One region of the Pseudoalteromonas sp. Hal040 genome, then DNA from elsewhere that is predicted to be linked to it. Evidence: predicted binding sites of a transcription regulator. Region 1 holds the regulator's gene; the other holds the start of a gene.
What was found. The regulator NrdR, encoded in region 1, represses ribonucleotide reductase genes. The targets are predictions, from matches to a motif close to AAACACNANATNTNGTGTTT.

Region 1 (8,093 bases):
CCATAATTTAGGATATAGTCAAATTGCTCAGCACGTGGAATCGACGAATTTAATGCATCAGAAACAGGCACTTTATCGACATTGATCACCGCACTAACTTGCGATAGCGCTAAAATATGGCCTAAATCTGCCAACAAGCCATCAGAAATATCGATAGCCGCAGAGGCCGCGCCTCGCAAAACCTGACCCGCAGCTACACGTGGCGTCGGATAATCAAAGCGATTATTTAAATAGCTTAAATGTTCAGGGGCAATATCAAGGTCTTGTTTACGGGCTTCAATAGCTACACCAGCATCACCTAATGGGCCTGTTACATAAATCCAATCGCCAACTTTAGCACCGCTACGGCGTAGTGCTTTGCCTTCAGGCACAATGCCTTTAGCGCAGATTGTAATGGTTAAAGGGCCTTGGGTGGTATCACCACCAATGATTTGCACATTGAAGTACTCTGCAATTTCATGCATACCTTCAGTGAACTCTTCAAGCCACTCTATATTTACCTCAGGCAAGGTTAAGCCAACCGAAATCCACGTAGGTTCAGCGCCCATTGCCGCAAGATCACTTAAATTAACAGCTAACGCCCGATGCCCAAGGGCACGCGCAGAGATGTCATCAAAAAAGTGTACGCCCGCAACTAAGGTGTCTGTTGTTACCGCCAATTGACAGTTTTCAGGCACAGTTACTAAGGCACAATCGTCACCAATACCTAGGTTCACATCACGGCGAATAATGCCACGCCCCTTAAAGTAACGATTGATTAATTCAAATTCCTTCATACACAAAAAAGCCGGCCCAAGCCGGCTCTCCTTTACGGGGCTACTTACTTACGCAGGTCTTTCACTGCTTTATCAAGTACACCGTTGACAAACTTATGGCTGTCTTCAGCACCAAACATCTTCGCAAGCTCAATGCCTTCATTGATTGCCACTTTGTAAGGTACGTCTTCACGGAATTTCAGCTCATAGGCAGACAGACGTAAAATTGCTTTTTCGACCATGTCTAACTCATCTGCTGGGCGTGCTAAATGTGGCGCAACGATTTCATCTAATTGCTTACAGTTAACAACAACACCGCGTGCTAGGTCTTTGAAATATTCGACGTCGATCTTAGTCACATCATTTTCAATTAACATTTGCTGTTCAATATCAGCAATTGGGTTACCGCTTAACTGCCAAGAGTATACGGCTTGAAGTGCTAAGATACGTGCTTTACGTCTTGCTGCTGGTTTCACAGAGATTCCTTAAACTTAAATTTTGTCTAACACATTAACCATTTCAAGCGCGCCTAAAGCAGCTTCGCCGCCTTTATTACCCATTTTGGTACCTGCGCGCTCAATTGCTTGCTCAATGCTTTCAGTGGTTAATACGCCAAATGCAACCGGGATATCATACTCAAGAGATACTTGCGCAAGACCTTTGTTTGATTCGCCAGCGACTAAATCAAAGTGTGGGGTACCACCTCTGATCACTACGCCTAAAGCGATGATTGCATCGTGTTCTTTCTTTGCTGCAACGCGTTTCGCTGCTAAAGGTAATTCAACGGCACCTGGTACGTAAACAACAGTAATGTCGTCATCAGATACGCCACCTGTGCGCTTAAGCTCATCAACAGCACCTGCTAATAGGCTGCTACCAATAAAGTCATTAAAGCGAGAAATGACAATGGCAAATTTTTTGCCCGGTGCGTATTTGTTACCTTCAATAATTTTCATTTAATAACCCTAAAAAATAAGTTTAAGCGGTTGCGATTGCGCAAAAATTACGGCGCATAATACCACAAAAATATAAAAGTAGCCTAGAAAATCTGTTTTCCCTAATTAAGAGCGCGGCTCAACGTAGTCAACCACTTCTAAGTGGAAACCAGATAGCGCATGGTACTTCTTAGGACGGCTCATTAAGCGCATCTTTTCAATACCTAAATCAGCCAAAATCTGAGACCCCACGCCCACTGTACGCGATGTACCTTGGAACTTACGATGACTGACATTTTCGCCCGCATCTTCAGCAGCAAACGCTTTAACGGTTGCTTCTAAGTCTTCAGTTGATTCTTGCTTACCTAAAATAACCAGCACGCCGCTGTGCTCAGCGATATAAGCCATTGCATCTGATAAGCCCCAGCTACGATCAGCACTTCTATCTGATAATAAAATGTCGTTAAAGGTGCTTTGTAAGTGAACACGTACTAGCGTAGGTTCATCTTTCGATACTTCACCTTTTTGTAAAACATAGTGAAGCTGACCATCAATAGTGTCTTTGTAGGTCACTAAATCAAACTCACCGTGATCTGTTGGCAGTTTACATTTAGCAACGCGCTCAATGGTGGTTTCGTTTAAGTTTCGGTATTCGATTAAATCTGCAATAGTGCCAATCTTTAAGTCATGCTCTTTAGCAAATATTTCAAGATCTGGGCGACGAGCCATGGTGCCATCTGCATTTAAGATTTCAACAATCACAGATGAAGGCTCAAGACCTGCTAAACGCGCTAAATCACAACCCGCTTCGGTATGACCAGCACGTGTTAACACGCCACCTGGCTGCGCCATGATAGGGAAAATATGCCCTGGTTGTACAATATCGCTCGGCACGGCACCTTTAGCAATGGCCGCTTGCACTGTACGAGCACGGTCAGCTGCTGAAATACCCGTTGTTACGCCTTTCGCTGCTTCAATCGACATGGTGAAGTTAGTTGAAAAAGCAGCCCCGTTATTTTTCACCATTAACGGCAAATCTAACTGCTGACAACGCTCTTGTGTCATTGTTAAACAAATTAAACCACGACCGTGTGTTGCCATAAAGTTGATGGCATCAGCACTAATGTGCTCTGCAGCGATGATTAAATCGCCTTCATTTTCTCTGTCTTCATCGTCCATTAAAATAACCATTTTACCGGCTTTAATGTCATCGATAATTTCTTGCGCGCTGTGTAAATTCATAATGTGCCCATGAGAGTATGATTAATAGTGACGTATCTTTACTTATTTAATAAAGCCAGCTTGTGCGAGCAAGCTCATTGATATGTCTGAACGGGAAGGTTGTTCGGCCCCTTTTATTAGGCGCTCTAAATAGCGAGCAATCTGGTCAACTTCTAAGTTCACCTGAGTCCCCACCTGAAATTCTGCAATCGTAGTTTGCTCAGCAGTATGCGGAACAATCGTCAACTTAAAGCGATTTTGCTCGACCTCGTTGACCGTTAAGCTAATGCCATCAATACACACCGAACCTTTGTACGGAATATATTTCATTAAATCGCTATCTGTACTTAGCCAGTACTCTGTTGCACGAGCATTCGGGCTGATACTTTCAACGGTCGCAATACCATCAACATGGCCTGACACTAAGTGTCCACCTAAACGAGAAATAGGTTGCATGGCTTTTTCAAGATTAACTGTTTGCCCTTTTTTGTAATGAGCAAACCCAGTTAAGCTGATGGTTTCGTTTGATAAGTCAGCACTAAAACCATCGCTATGTTTAGCGACAACCGTTAAACACACACCGTTGGTGGCAATACTGTCACCGAGCTTGACGTCTTTCATATCCAAATTAGCGCTTTGAATACGAATAGCTAGATCACCTTGCTTTTGTGTTAGTTCAACAATTTTACCTGTTGCTTCAATAATTCCAGTAAACATAGTGCTACTCTTTATTTTCAATGTGTGTGGCTTGCTTTGCTTTTACCGCTGTTAGGCGGATGTCGTCACCAATCATCACTGTATCAGTAAAGGTCAGTTCAGTGATATCACTCATCATGGTGACTTCTGCAAAGTTTAGTAAGCTTTTGCCCATATCACCTATTAACTTAGGGGCAATATAAACAATGTATTCGTCAATTAAATCTTGCTCAGCAAACACGCCAGCTAGGGTCGCACCTGCTTCGAGCCAAACATGATTAAATTGTAGTTCAGCAAGACGCTTTAAAACCGCCGATAAATCAACTTTATTATTAACTGCTGGCACTACTTCGTGTTTAACAAAGTGAGGCCACTTAGTTTGATTATCAAGCGACGTGGTAAAAATTATCACAGGGCCCTCGATGCTGAATAACGCAAGCTCAGGCGTTAACCTATTTTGTGAGTCAATAATGATTCGGGTAGGTTGGCGTAAAGGTAACGAGGTTGGCATGCTAAATGGCAACTCATCAACACGAACATTAAGTTTGGCATTATCGCTAATAACGGTGTCTGCACCGGTTAAGATAGCACAGCTTTGCGCACGAAATGCTTGCACATCTTGGCGCGCTTTAGGGCCTGTTATCCATTTACTTTGGCCATTATTGAGTGCGGTTTTACCATCTAAACTGCACGCCATTTTACAAGTTACATATGGCAATCCAGTTTCCATACGCTTTAAAAAGCCTTTGTTTAAATCACGCGCTTGTTGCTCAAGTAAACCAGATGCCACCTCAATGCCAGCATCGGCTAAAATTTGTAGGCCACGACCACTCACAGCAGGGTTTGGGTCAACCATAGCAGCAATCACCTTGCTAACACCCGCGGCTTTTAAACCTTCGGCACAAGGCGGAGTTCGCCCATAATGACTACAAGGCTCTAAAGTCACATAGGCAGTGGCGCCTTTTGCGTTGTCGCCAGCTACAGCCAAGGCATTCACTTCAGCATGGCCCTGCCCTGCGATTTGATGAAAGCCTTCACCGACTATTTCGCCATCTTTAACCAGTACACAGCCAACATTCGGATTTGGTGTCGTAGTAAAACGGCCGTGTTTAGCAAGCTCAATGGCACGCGCCATATAAGCAGTATCAAGCTCTGTGAATGACATGATTAATCACCTAAACGAGCGATTTCTTCACCAAACTCGCGAATATCTTCAAATGAACGATAAACCGAAGCAAAGCGTACGTAGGCCACTTTGTCGAGTTTCTTCAGAGATTCCATGATGCACTCACCAATCAAATGGCTAGAGATTTCACGTTCACCCGTGGCACGAAGTTGAGATTTAATGATGTTAACGACTTCGTCGACCTGCTCTGTGCTGACTGGGCGTTTCTCTAAAGCGCGATGCAAGCCATTCAGTAACTTGTCTTCATTGAATGGTTCGCGGCTACCATCTTGCTTGATGACTCTTGGCATCACAAGTTCAGCGCCTTCAAAGGTGGTAAAGCGCTCATGGCATTCGTTACATTCACGTCGACGTCTCACTTGATGACCACCGCCAACAAGTCGAGAATCAATTACTTTGGTATCTTTTGCTGTGCAAAAAGGGCAATGCATAAGGTTCAACTTCCGTTTATAAAAAACAAAAAAAGGCCGCTTAGTAAGCGGCCTTTATAATAGCAAAAAACAACGCTATTGTTATCTTAATTACGGTTTAACCAGTAATTAAGCGTAAACTGGTAATTTTTTACAGATAGCTTTAACTTTCTCTTTTACTTCTGCTTGTACAGACTCATCGTTGATGTTGTCTAGTACGTCACAGATCCAGCCAGCAAGCTCTTTTGACTCAGCTTCTTTGAAACCACGGCGAGTAATAGCCGGAGAACCAATACGAAGACCAGACGTTACGAACGGTGAACGAGGGTCGTTTGGTACTGAGTTTTTGTTAACAGTGATGTTTGCGTTACCTAGTGCAGCGTCAGCATCTTTACCTGTGATATCTTTATCGATTAGGTCAAGAAGGAATAAGTGGTTGTCTGTTTTACCAGAAACAACCTTGTAGCCGCGCTCTTGTAGTACTTCAACCATCGCTTGTGCGTTCTTAACAACTTGTGCTTGGTACGCTTTGAATTCTGGTTGTAATGCTTCTTTGAAAGCAACCGCTTTAGCAGCGATGATGTGGCATAAAGGACCACCTTGACCACCAGGGAATACAGCGCTGTTTAGCTTTTTGTAAATCTCTTCATCACCACATGCAGAAACGATTAGACCGCCACGAGGACCCGCTAAAGTTTTGTGAGTTGTTGTTGTAACAACGTGTGCGTGAGGGATTGGGCTTGGGTATACACCAGCCGCGATAAGACCAGCAACGTGAGCCATATCTACGAATAAGTATGCACCTACTTTATCAGCGATTTCACGGAATTTAGCCCAGTCAACAACGCCTGAATATGCTGAGAAACCAGCGATGATCATTTTTGGCTTGTGCTCTAATGCAAGTGCTTCAACTTGAGCGTAATCAATTTCGCCTGTTTCTTCATTTAGGCCGTATTGAATTGCATTGTACGTTTTACCAGAAAAGTTAACGTGTGAACCGTGAGTTAAGTGACCACCATGAGCTAAGCTCATACCTAGTACTGTATCGTGTGGCTGAAGAAGTGCTTGGAAAACAGCTGCGTTTGCTTGTGAACCCGCATGTGGTTGAACGTTAGCGTAGTCAGTGCCGAATAACTCGTTTGCACGGTCAATAGCTAGTTGTTCAACAACGTCAACATGCTCACAACCGCCATAGTAACGTTTGCCTGGGTAACCTTCAGCGTATTTGTTGGTAAGCTGAGAACCCTGCGCTTCAAGTACGCGTGGGCTACAGTAGTTTTCAGACGCGATCAGTTCGATGTGCTCTTCTTGACGAGCCGTCTCTTTAGTGATGGCTGCAAATAACTCTGGATCGAAATCCGAAATATTCATGCTACGTTCTAACATGGGGTCTCCTAAGGCAACGTGTATGGTGTTTTTTTGAAGGCTGTATTGTACGCTTAAAACGCACTTTTGCCTATCTTGTAAAGATGAACATATTTAAACAGGGATTGAATTTATTTCACAGTGTTTTAATAATGATATTTTTTTATTGATACATAACAAAAATTTATAAATTTAAAACATTTCATAGCTTTTTAAAATGTTATTTCAACAAAAAATAGCCCTGTTACATTGCGTTTTTATAGGGGCAAACTAAGCTTATAGGACTGGTCAATATCAAGGATGGTATAAGTTCATGTTAGCTAAACCAATATACGAATTAGTCCCCTACGGATACTTCTTTCTCGGCATCAGTTGTATCACATTAGCCAATGATTATGTGCCTACATTAATCGGTGTCATCTTATTTTTATTAGGTGCTAACATTTGGCGGATGCGTTCTGAAGCCAGAAGAACCGATCATTCAAGCCAGCGAGTTAAACAAAAAAAACTTCGCTATTACTATGAATTTAAACCTTTTATCATTTTTATTTCGGCATTCACTTTGATGCAATGGACACAAAATGAACTCGTCTCTGTGATCAGCATTTTGCTGTGTATTGCGGCTGGGGTCATTCTAAGTATGCGGGTTTTAAACCGTCATAGTCATTCGTTACTTCATTAAAGGCTTCATTAAAAAGAGCGGCTTAGCCGCTCTTTACTTGCTGTTATGCCAATTTATTTAACAGCTCAGTGCGAAGCAATTGATAATCAAACTTAATATCTTCTGCTAAACACTGTTTTGCTAATGCATCTGCCAGTGGTTTCGGCATAGGCAATTCGATGTCTAAAATTTGCTCTACGCTGTCTTTGAATTTAGCTGGGTGTGCAGTCGCTAAAAAGATACCTGCACTGCCACCAGCTAGATTTTCTTTCAAGCCCTGATAAGCAATTGCAGTATGAGGCTCTGCGATGTAACCGGTTTGATGAATTTTTTTCATCACCTCTTTTGTTTCTTCTTCACCTACACAGCTCGAATAAAAGTCATCATAGCTAAACCACTCGTTATCTAGCATAAATTGTACACGAGGCCAGTTATTCGGTTTACTCACATCCATAGCGTTCGATAACGACTCAAGCGTGTCATTTGGCGCCCACTCTTTGCTTTGTAAGAAACGTGGCACTGTGTCGTTTTGGTTAGTTGTAGCACTTAATTTCGCTACTGGCATACCAATCACAGCACCAATCATTGCAGCGCACACATTACCAAAGTTACCACTAGGTACTGAGATATGCGCTTTACTGCGTTGCTCTTTTGGTAATTGAGCAATCGCTTCAAAGTAATAGCACACCTGTGCAACTAAACGACTAATATTGATTGAGTTTGCAGAGTTTAGACCAAGCTTTTGTTTAACTTCATCGTCTAAAAAGGCTTGCTTTACCATACTTTGGCAATCATCAAAGCTGCCATCAACCGCATAGCAGTGAATGTTATTACCTAAAGTAGTGAATAGTTTTTGCTGCGCTA
Region 2 (8,093 bases), 1.2 Mb from region 1:
ACCCATCGTTGCGTTTTTAGCTGCAGGAACTGGGTAGTCTTGGAAATCAAGTAAGTTATCAAGGGCACGAACAGCAAGTTCAGCAAGCTCTTCTAATTCATCTAATGACTCAATAGCACCTAAGTTAAACGCTGAAAGCGTACAAAGTGCAATTTCACCTTCTTCATCCATTACATTGCTTAGCGGCTTAGTCGGTAATGCAATCTCTAAACATAAGTTAGATTGACGAATTGGCGCCACAGTCGAGATGAATGGGCTGTGCGTATTACAGTGGTCAACGTTTTGTAAGTAGATACGACCTGTGCTCGCACGCTCTTGTGCAAACATTGAGAATAACTCAATCGCTTTAATACGTTTTTTACGAATAGACTCATCTTGTTCGTACTTAACATATAGCTCATCAAATTTGGCTTGATCTTCAAAGAACGCATCGTATAAACCCGGTACATCTGACGGGCTAAATAATGTGATGTAATCGTCTTTGATTAAACGGCTATACATTAATTTGTTGAACTGTACACCGTAGTCAAGGTGACGAACACGGTTGTCTTCAACACCACGGTTGTTCTTAAGCACAAGTAAGTTTTCAACTTCTAAGTGCCATAGTGGGTAGAATAGGGTTGCTGCGCCGCCACGTACACCACCTTGAGAACAGCTTTTAACTGCTGTTTGGAAGTGTTTATAAAACGGGATACAGCCAGTGTGGTACGCTTCGCCGTTACGAATTGGGCTACCTAGCGCACGAATGCGACCGGCATTAATACCAATACCTGCACGTTGTGAAACATACTTAACAATCGCAGACGATGTTGCATTGATAGAATCTAGGCTATCACCGCATTCAATTAATACACATGAACTGAACTGACGTGTTGGTGTACGCACACCTGCCATAATTGGTGTTGGTAATGAAATCTTGAATGTAGATACTGCGTCGTAAAAACGTTTGATGTAATCAAGACGTGTCTCTTTTGGATAATCAGAGAATAAGCTTGCAGCCACTAAGATATATAAAAACTGTGCACTTTCGTAAATTTCGCCAGTAACACGGTTTTGAACTAAATACTTACCTTCAAGTTGCTTAACAGCAGCGTAGCTGAAGTTTAAGTCACGGTTGTGATCGATGTAAGCATCTAACTCGTCAATTTCTTGCTCGGTATAATCAACTAATAGGTGTTGATCATAACGCTTGTCTTCAACTAATTTCGTGATGTGATCGTATAAGCGTGGTGGCTCAAATTGGCCATATGCTTTTTTACGTAAATGGAATACAGCTAAGCGAGCAGCAAGGTACTGGTAATCAGGCGTATCTTTAGAGATCTGATCTGCTGCAGCTTTGATGATTGTTTCATGAATGTCGTCGGTGCGAATGCCGTCATAAAATTGAATATGAGATTTTAATTCAACTTGTGAGACAGACACATTATCAAGACCTTCTGCGGCCCAAGCGATCACGCGATGGATCTTATCGAGATCAAGTGACTCTTTACGGCCGTCACGTTTGCTTACAGATAGCTGTTGGTTCATAGTTTTGCCTGTATTCCTTGGGAAATTATAGTTGTAAAGACAAAGGTATTCTTTATGTAATTATTATTATTAAACACCAGAGAACTAATTGAATAACATTTAGCCACAATATCTGGTGTTGTTTAAATTGCAGATCACAAGATAGTGTGGTCTGCGCTGTTTTGCAAGGGATAGAATTGCCCCATTTTGTGGATAACTATTGGATAAACGCTTTGTGTTAGTAACCATTAACCTTTGAACATTCATAGACGACGAAATTTGTAGAAATCAACAAAAGATCCAGAAAATTTACCGTAATTAAAAATAAATTTTGACTGTTTTTTTTATCATCAAAGAATGTTCAAAAGTAAATCAGATCACAATATATGGTGTTTTAGATATCAAATAACACTATATATGGTTAAAGCCATCAATTGGCGAGTGCCAATTAAAATCCGCTTGCCAGCCAAGCGCGGCGTCGACACTGGGTATGTAACCCCATAACGCCGTGGCGCTGTACATATTTGCAGCCTTTGCAGCTTGAATATCACGCTCAGCATCACCGATATATAAACAACGGCTCGGATCAACCTCTAAGATCTCAGCGGTATGGAGAAGTGGATCTGGCGATGGTTTTGCCACTGATAATGTATCACCACTGACAACAGCCTGGGCATTACTTAATGATGGGATCGCTTGCACTAAAGGTTCAGTTAAAAAGCCGGGCTTATTGGTCATAATGCCCCACTTAATATTGTTTTGCTTAAGCGCAATTAAAAGCTGCTCGATGCCAGTGAAGCATTTACTGTGTACAGCAATATCTTCAGCATAGTAATCCAGAAGCTGTTGGCGTAAAGCAAGTTGTTCAAGTTCAGGCCATTTATCACCAAAGCCGGCTTCTAATAATGCATTAGCGCCATTAGAAGCAGCAGGGCGGTATATATGTTCAGCAACAGGGGCCACATTGGCATCTGCTAACACACGGTTTAATGCGCCACCTAAATCATCTGCGGTATCGAGTAGTGTGCCATCTAAATCAAAGATAAAGGCATCAAAATCGATAGAGGGTGTTTGCACACCACTCATTAGGCTAGTTTCTCAAAGTGCAGGATGTAATTAACACTTACATCATCATTTAAGCTGTATTGCTTTGAAAATGGGTTGTAGTTAAGGCCAGTACTGGCTCTTACTTTTAGACCCGCTTCTTCAGCCCACGCAATAAGTTGTGCAGGTTTGATAAACTTTTTGTGGTCATGGGTACCTTCAGGCACCATTTTTAATAGCTTTTCAGCACCTACGATAGCAAACAAATAGGCTTTAGGTGTTTTATTTAGTGTTGAGAAGAACACATCGGCGCCCGGTTTAGCAAGCTCAGCAACAGCGCGTATAATAGATGCGGGATCTGGAACATGCTCAAGCATTTCCATACAGGTCACAACATCAAAGCGAGCAGGGTGCTCAGCAGCAAACTGTTCTGCAGGTACCTTTATATAGTCAACAGGTACGCCCGTTTCTAAACTATGCAATTTAGCAACGGTTAAAGGCTCTTGTCCCATATCGATGCCGGTTACTTTTGCGCCCATACGCGCCATACTTTCACTCAAAATGCCGCCACCACAGCCAACATCTAAAGTTTCCTTATCAAATAAGCCGCCCACTTTATCAGCGACAAAATCCAAACGTAGAGGATTTATTTCATGAAGGGGTTTGAACTCTCCGTCGCGGTCCCACCAACGTTCTGCGATGGCTTCAAACTTTGCAATTTCTGCATTATCTACATTTTGATGCTCGGTCATAAAAAACTTCCTCGTTAATCTGAGGCCATTATATAGGGGGAAATTAATAAATCGCAAAGATTTAGCGCCTGTAAATCTAAATAAATTGTGATAGCATGGTCTGGAAATAATAACTAAAGCTCTTAAGACGGCGGTTTGCCCCTTAATGAGTCAATACTGAAGGAATGTGAAATCAAATGACTGATCTCGCCAATGAAATTCTGCCAGTCAATATTGAAGATGAATTAAAAAACTCCTACCTAGATTATGCAATGAGTGTAATCGTAGGACGTGCATTGCCAGACGTACGTGACGGCTTAAAGCCAGTTCACCGCCGCGTTCTATTTGCAATGAACGAACTCAATAATGATTGGAATAAACCTTACAAGAAATCAGCACGTGTTGTTGGTGATGTAATCGGTAAGTACCACCCACATGGCGACAGCGCGGTATATGACACCATCGTTCGTATGGCGCAGCCTTTCTCATTACGCTATATGCTTGTTGACGGCCAAGGTAACTTTGGTTCTGTTGACGGTGACTCTGCGGCAGCAATGCGTTATACGGAAGTCCGTATGGCGAAAATGTCACATGAATTATTAGCTGACTTAGAAAAAGAAACGGTTGATTACGTACCTAACTACGACGGTACTGAGCAAATTCCTGACGTATTACCTACAAAAGTACCTAACTTATTAGTGAACGGTTCTTCAGGTATCGCGGTTGGTATGGCAACAAACATTCCGCCTCATAACTTAACAGAAGTTATCAATGGCTGTTTAGCGCTTATTCAAAACCCAGATTTGACAATTGCTGACCTTATTGAATATATCCCAGGTCCGGATTTCCCGACTGCGGCGATTATCAATGGTAAAAAAGGCATTGAGCAAGCGTACTTAACCGGTCGTGGTAAGGTATATATCCGTGCTCGTGCTGAAATCGAAGTTGACGAAAAAACCGGTCGTGAAACAATCATCGTTCACGAAATCCCTTATCAAGTTAACAAAGCACGCCTTATCGAAAAGATCGCAGAGCTTGTTAAAGATAAGAAAATTGAAGGTATTAGCGCACTACGTGACGAATCAGATAAAGACGGTATGCGTATCGTTATCGAAATCAAACGTGGTGATGTTGGTGAAGTAATCTTAAACAACCTATATGCACAAACTCAGTTACAAACTGTGTTTGGTATGAACATGGTTGCACTTGATAATAACCAACCTAAGTGTTTCAACTTAAAAGAAATGCTTGAAGCGTTTATCATTCACCGCCGCGAAGTGGTAACACGTCGTACAGTATTTGATTTGCGTAAAGCCCGTGACCGCGCTCACACGCTTGAAGGCTTAGCAATTGCCCTTGCGAATATCGATCCTATTATCGAACTTATTCGTAAGTCACCAACACCAGCAGAAGCAAAAGCTGCATTAACAGCACGTTCTTGGGAACTAGGTACTGTTAAAGCAATGCTTGAAAAAGCAGGTGAAGATAACGTAGCACGTCCTGATTGGTTAGCCGCTGATTTAGGTATCCGTGACGGTCAGTACTATTTATCTGAGCAACAAGCACAAGCTATTCTAGACCTACGTTTACACAAATTAACGGGTCTTGAGCACGAGAAGATCTTAGACGAGTACCAAACACTTCTAGATCTAATTGCTGAGCTTTTACACATTCTTTCAAGCCCAGAGCGTTTAATGGAAGTTATCCGCGACGAGCTTGTAGAAATCAAAGAGCAATATGGTGATGAACGCCGTACTGAAATCAGTGCAGCTGCTCACGATATTAGCCTTGAAGACCTAATCAATGAAGAAGACGTTGTTGTAACGCTTTCTCACGAAGGTTACGTTAAGTATCAACCATTATCTGACTACGAAGCACAGCGTCGTGGTGGTAAAGGTAAATCAGCAACGAAGATGAAAGATGAAGACTTCATCGAACGTCTATTAGTTGCTAACACACACGATACAATCCTGTGTTTCTCAACGGCAGGTCGTCTATATTGGTTGAAAGTATATCAATTACCATTAGCGAGCCGTGCAGCGCGTGGTAAGCCAATTGTTAACTTATTACCACTTGAAGCTGATGAGCGTATCACTGCTATCTTACCAGTACGCGAGTACGAAGAAGATAAATACATCTTCATGGCAACAGCGTTTGGTACAGTTAAGAAAACACCACTGACTGCGTATAGCCGTCAACGTGCAAGCGGTATCATCGCGGTTAACCTAAATGAAGGCGATAGCCTAATTGGTGTTGATATCACTGATGGCACGAATGAAATCATGCTATTCACTGATGCTGGTAAAGTTGTTCGCTTTAAAGAAGCAGAAGAGTCAGAAGTTGTTGATGAAAACGGTAACCCAGTTCTAGATGAAAATGGTAACCCGGAAATCCGCTTCAAAGGTGTACGTCCAATGGGTCGAACAGCAACAGGTGTTCGTGGTATTAAGATGGCTGACGACCAACGTGTTGTGTCGTTAATCGTACCTAAGTCAGATGGCGCAATCTTAACTGTGACAGAAAACGGTTATGGTAAGCGTACTGCACTTGAAGATTACCCATCGAAGAGCCGTGCAACACAAGGTGTTGTATCAATCAAAGTAAGCGAGCGAAATGGCGCTGTGGTTGGTGCAGTACAAGTTGACGAAAACGACGAAATCATGATCATCTCTAATCGCGGTACACTTGTACGTACGCGTGTAAACGAGGTTTCTACGGTTGGTCGTAATACTCAGGGCGTTATTTTGATACGAACTATTGACGAAGAGCAAGTAGTTGGTTTACAACGTATCGAAGAAATCGAAGTTGATGAGCTAGAAGCCATCGAAGGCGAGGCCGTTGAAGTAGTCGATACAAATACTGAAGAAACGGGTGATAACCCACCTTCAGAATAACATTGATTTAAAAAGCGGCTTCGGCCGCTTTTTTTATCCGCACTATAATTACTGGAATGAGGCAAAGTAATGACTAAATATAATTTTTGTGCAGGACCGGCAATGTTACCGCCGGCAGTTATGCAAAAAGCACAAAAAGAGTTTATTGATTGGCAAGGTTTAGGTGTTTCTGTGATGGAAATCAGCCATCGCAGCAGTGACTTTTTAGCGCTAACCGCCAAATGTGAAGCAAGCTTACGCCGCTTAATGAATATTAGCGATGAGTTTGAAGTGTTATTTATGCACGGTGGTGGCCGTGGTCAATTTAGTGCGGTTCCTTTGAACCTTCACCTTGATGGTAAGCCTGCTGTGTACTGTGAAAACGGTGTATGGTCTAAAGGTGCTACTGAAGAAGCTGCAAAATTCACCACTGTGCAAAGCATTAATGTACGTGATGATGAACAGCAAAATGGCCAGTTTTCTATTAAACCAGCGAGCAGCTGGGAATTACCTGCAGATGCGTCATACATTCACTATTGCCCGAATGAAACCGTCGACGGCATAGAAATTTTTGAAGTACCTAAACACCCATCTGCACCGATTGTCGCTGATATGTCTTCGACTATTTTATCGCGCGAGTTTGACGTAAATCAGTTTGATCTTATTTACGCCGGCGCACAAAAGAATATCGGCCCGTCTGGTTTATCGATTGTTATTGTTCGTAAAACGCTCCTTGAGCGTGAAGGTCTTGCAAAGCCAGGCATCCTTGATTACGCCTTAGAAGCAAAACAAGGCAGCATGTATAACACACCACCGACATTTGCGTGGTACTTAGCTGCTGAAGTGTTCGAATGGCTTGAAGCAAACGGTGGCGTTAAAGCGATGGAAGAGCAAAACATCGCAAAAGCAGAACTACTTTATAACTTTATTGATAGTTCAGCGTTTTATAGCAATAAAGTTGCTAAACATTGCCGTTCACGTATGAACGTGCCGTTTTGGCTAAATGATGAATCACTGAATGATAAATTTATCAGTGAATCAAAAGAAGCTGGCCTATTAGCCCTTGAAGGCCACCGCATTGTTGGTGGCATGCGCGCGAGTATCTACAATGCGATGCCGCTTGAAGGTGTTCAAGCGTTGGTTGATTTTATGGATAAATTCGCCAAGGAGAACAGCTAATTATGGAACAGCTTCGTCTTGAACCTATCTCTAAAGTAAATGGCAGTGTGACACTGCCTGGCTCAAAAAGCTTATCAAACCGTATCTTGTTACTCGCTGCACTGGCAGAGGGCACAACAGTTGTTGAAAACCTACTAGACAGTGATGATATTCGCCACATGCTAGGTGCGTTAAAACTGCTAGGTGTGAATGTTACGTTAAATGAAGACAAAACAGTGGCAACTGTAGAAGGTGTTGCTGGTCAATTCAAAACGCCAAGTGAGCCACTGTTCTTAGGTAATGCTGGCACGGCTTATCGTCCTCTTACTGCGGTGTTAGCGGCGGTAGAAGGCGAATACCAGCTAGTGGGTGAGCCACGTATGGAAGAGCGCCCAATCGGCCATTTGGTTGATGCTCTGCAAGCACTTGGCGGTGATGTTGAATACCTTAAACATAAAGACTATCCACCACTGGCCATTAAAGGTGGCAAAATCAATGGTGGACAAGTTGAAATTGATGGCAGTATTTCAAGTCAGTTCTTAACTGCACTATTAATGGCAGCGCCATTATTTAATGGTGACACAGAAATTACCATTAAAGGCACGCTGGTATCAAAGCCTTACATTGATATTACCCTTGATGTAATGAAGCGTTTTGGTGTGACTGTAAGCCATGATAACTACCAAACATTTTACGTTAAAGGCTGTCAGCAGTACCAAGCACTTGAGCGTATTATGGTTGAAGGCGATGCTTCAAGTGCCTCTTATTTTGTTGCGGCGGC

Region 2: the regulator NrdR is predicted to act here: its motif matches at 1,629-1,648, upstream of nrdA (class 1a ribonucleoside-diphosphate reductase subunit alpha).

What each region holds. Positions count from the first base shown of each region.
Region 1 covers NZ_JARLUU010000001.1:2,829,658-2,837,750, forward strand. The annotation lists gene thiL (thiamine-phosphate kinase) at 1-776, opposite strand, end outside; gene nusB (transcription antitermination factor NusB) at 821-1,231, opposite strand; gene ribH (6,7-dimethyl-8-ribityllumazine synthase) at 1,247-1,711, opposite strand; gene ribBA (bifunctional 3,4-dihydroxy-2-butanone-4-phosphate synthase/GTP cyclohydrolase II) at 1,817-2,932, opposite strand; gene P4S60_RS13170 (riboflavin synthase) at 2,975-3,628, opposite strand; gene ribD (bifunctional diaminohydroxyphosphoribosylaminopyrimidine deaminase/5-amino-6-(5-phosphoribosylamino)uracil reductase RibD) at 3,633-4,772, opposite strand; gene nrdR (transcriptional regulator NrdR) at 4,775-5,224, opposite strand; gene glyA (serine hydroxymethyltransferase) at 5,333-6,589, opposite strand; gene P4S60_RS13190 (hypothetical protein) at 6,882-7,250, shown strand; gene thrC (threonine synthase) at 7,294-8,093, opposite strand, start outside.
Region 2 covers NZ_JARLUU010000001.1:1,610,928-1,619,020, forward strand. The annotation lists gene nrdA (class 1a ribonucleoside-diphosphate reductase subunit alpha) at 1-1,527, opposite strand, end outside; gene P4S60_RS07195 (HAD family hydrolase) at 1,918-2,592, opposite strand; gene ubiG (bifunctional 2-polyprenyl-6-hydroxyphenol methylase/3-demethylubiquinol 3-O-methyltransferase UbiG) at 2,592-3,302, opposite strand; gene gyrA (DNA topoisomerase (ATP-hydrolyzing) subunit A) at 3,479-6,175, shown strand; gene serC (3-phosphoserine/phosphohydroxythreonine transaminase) at 6,245-7,333, shown strand; gene aroA (3-phosphoshikimate 1-carboxyvinyltransferase) at 7,336-8,093, shown strand, end outside.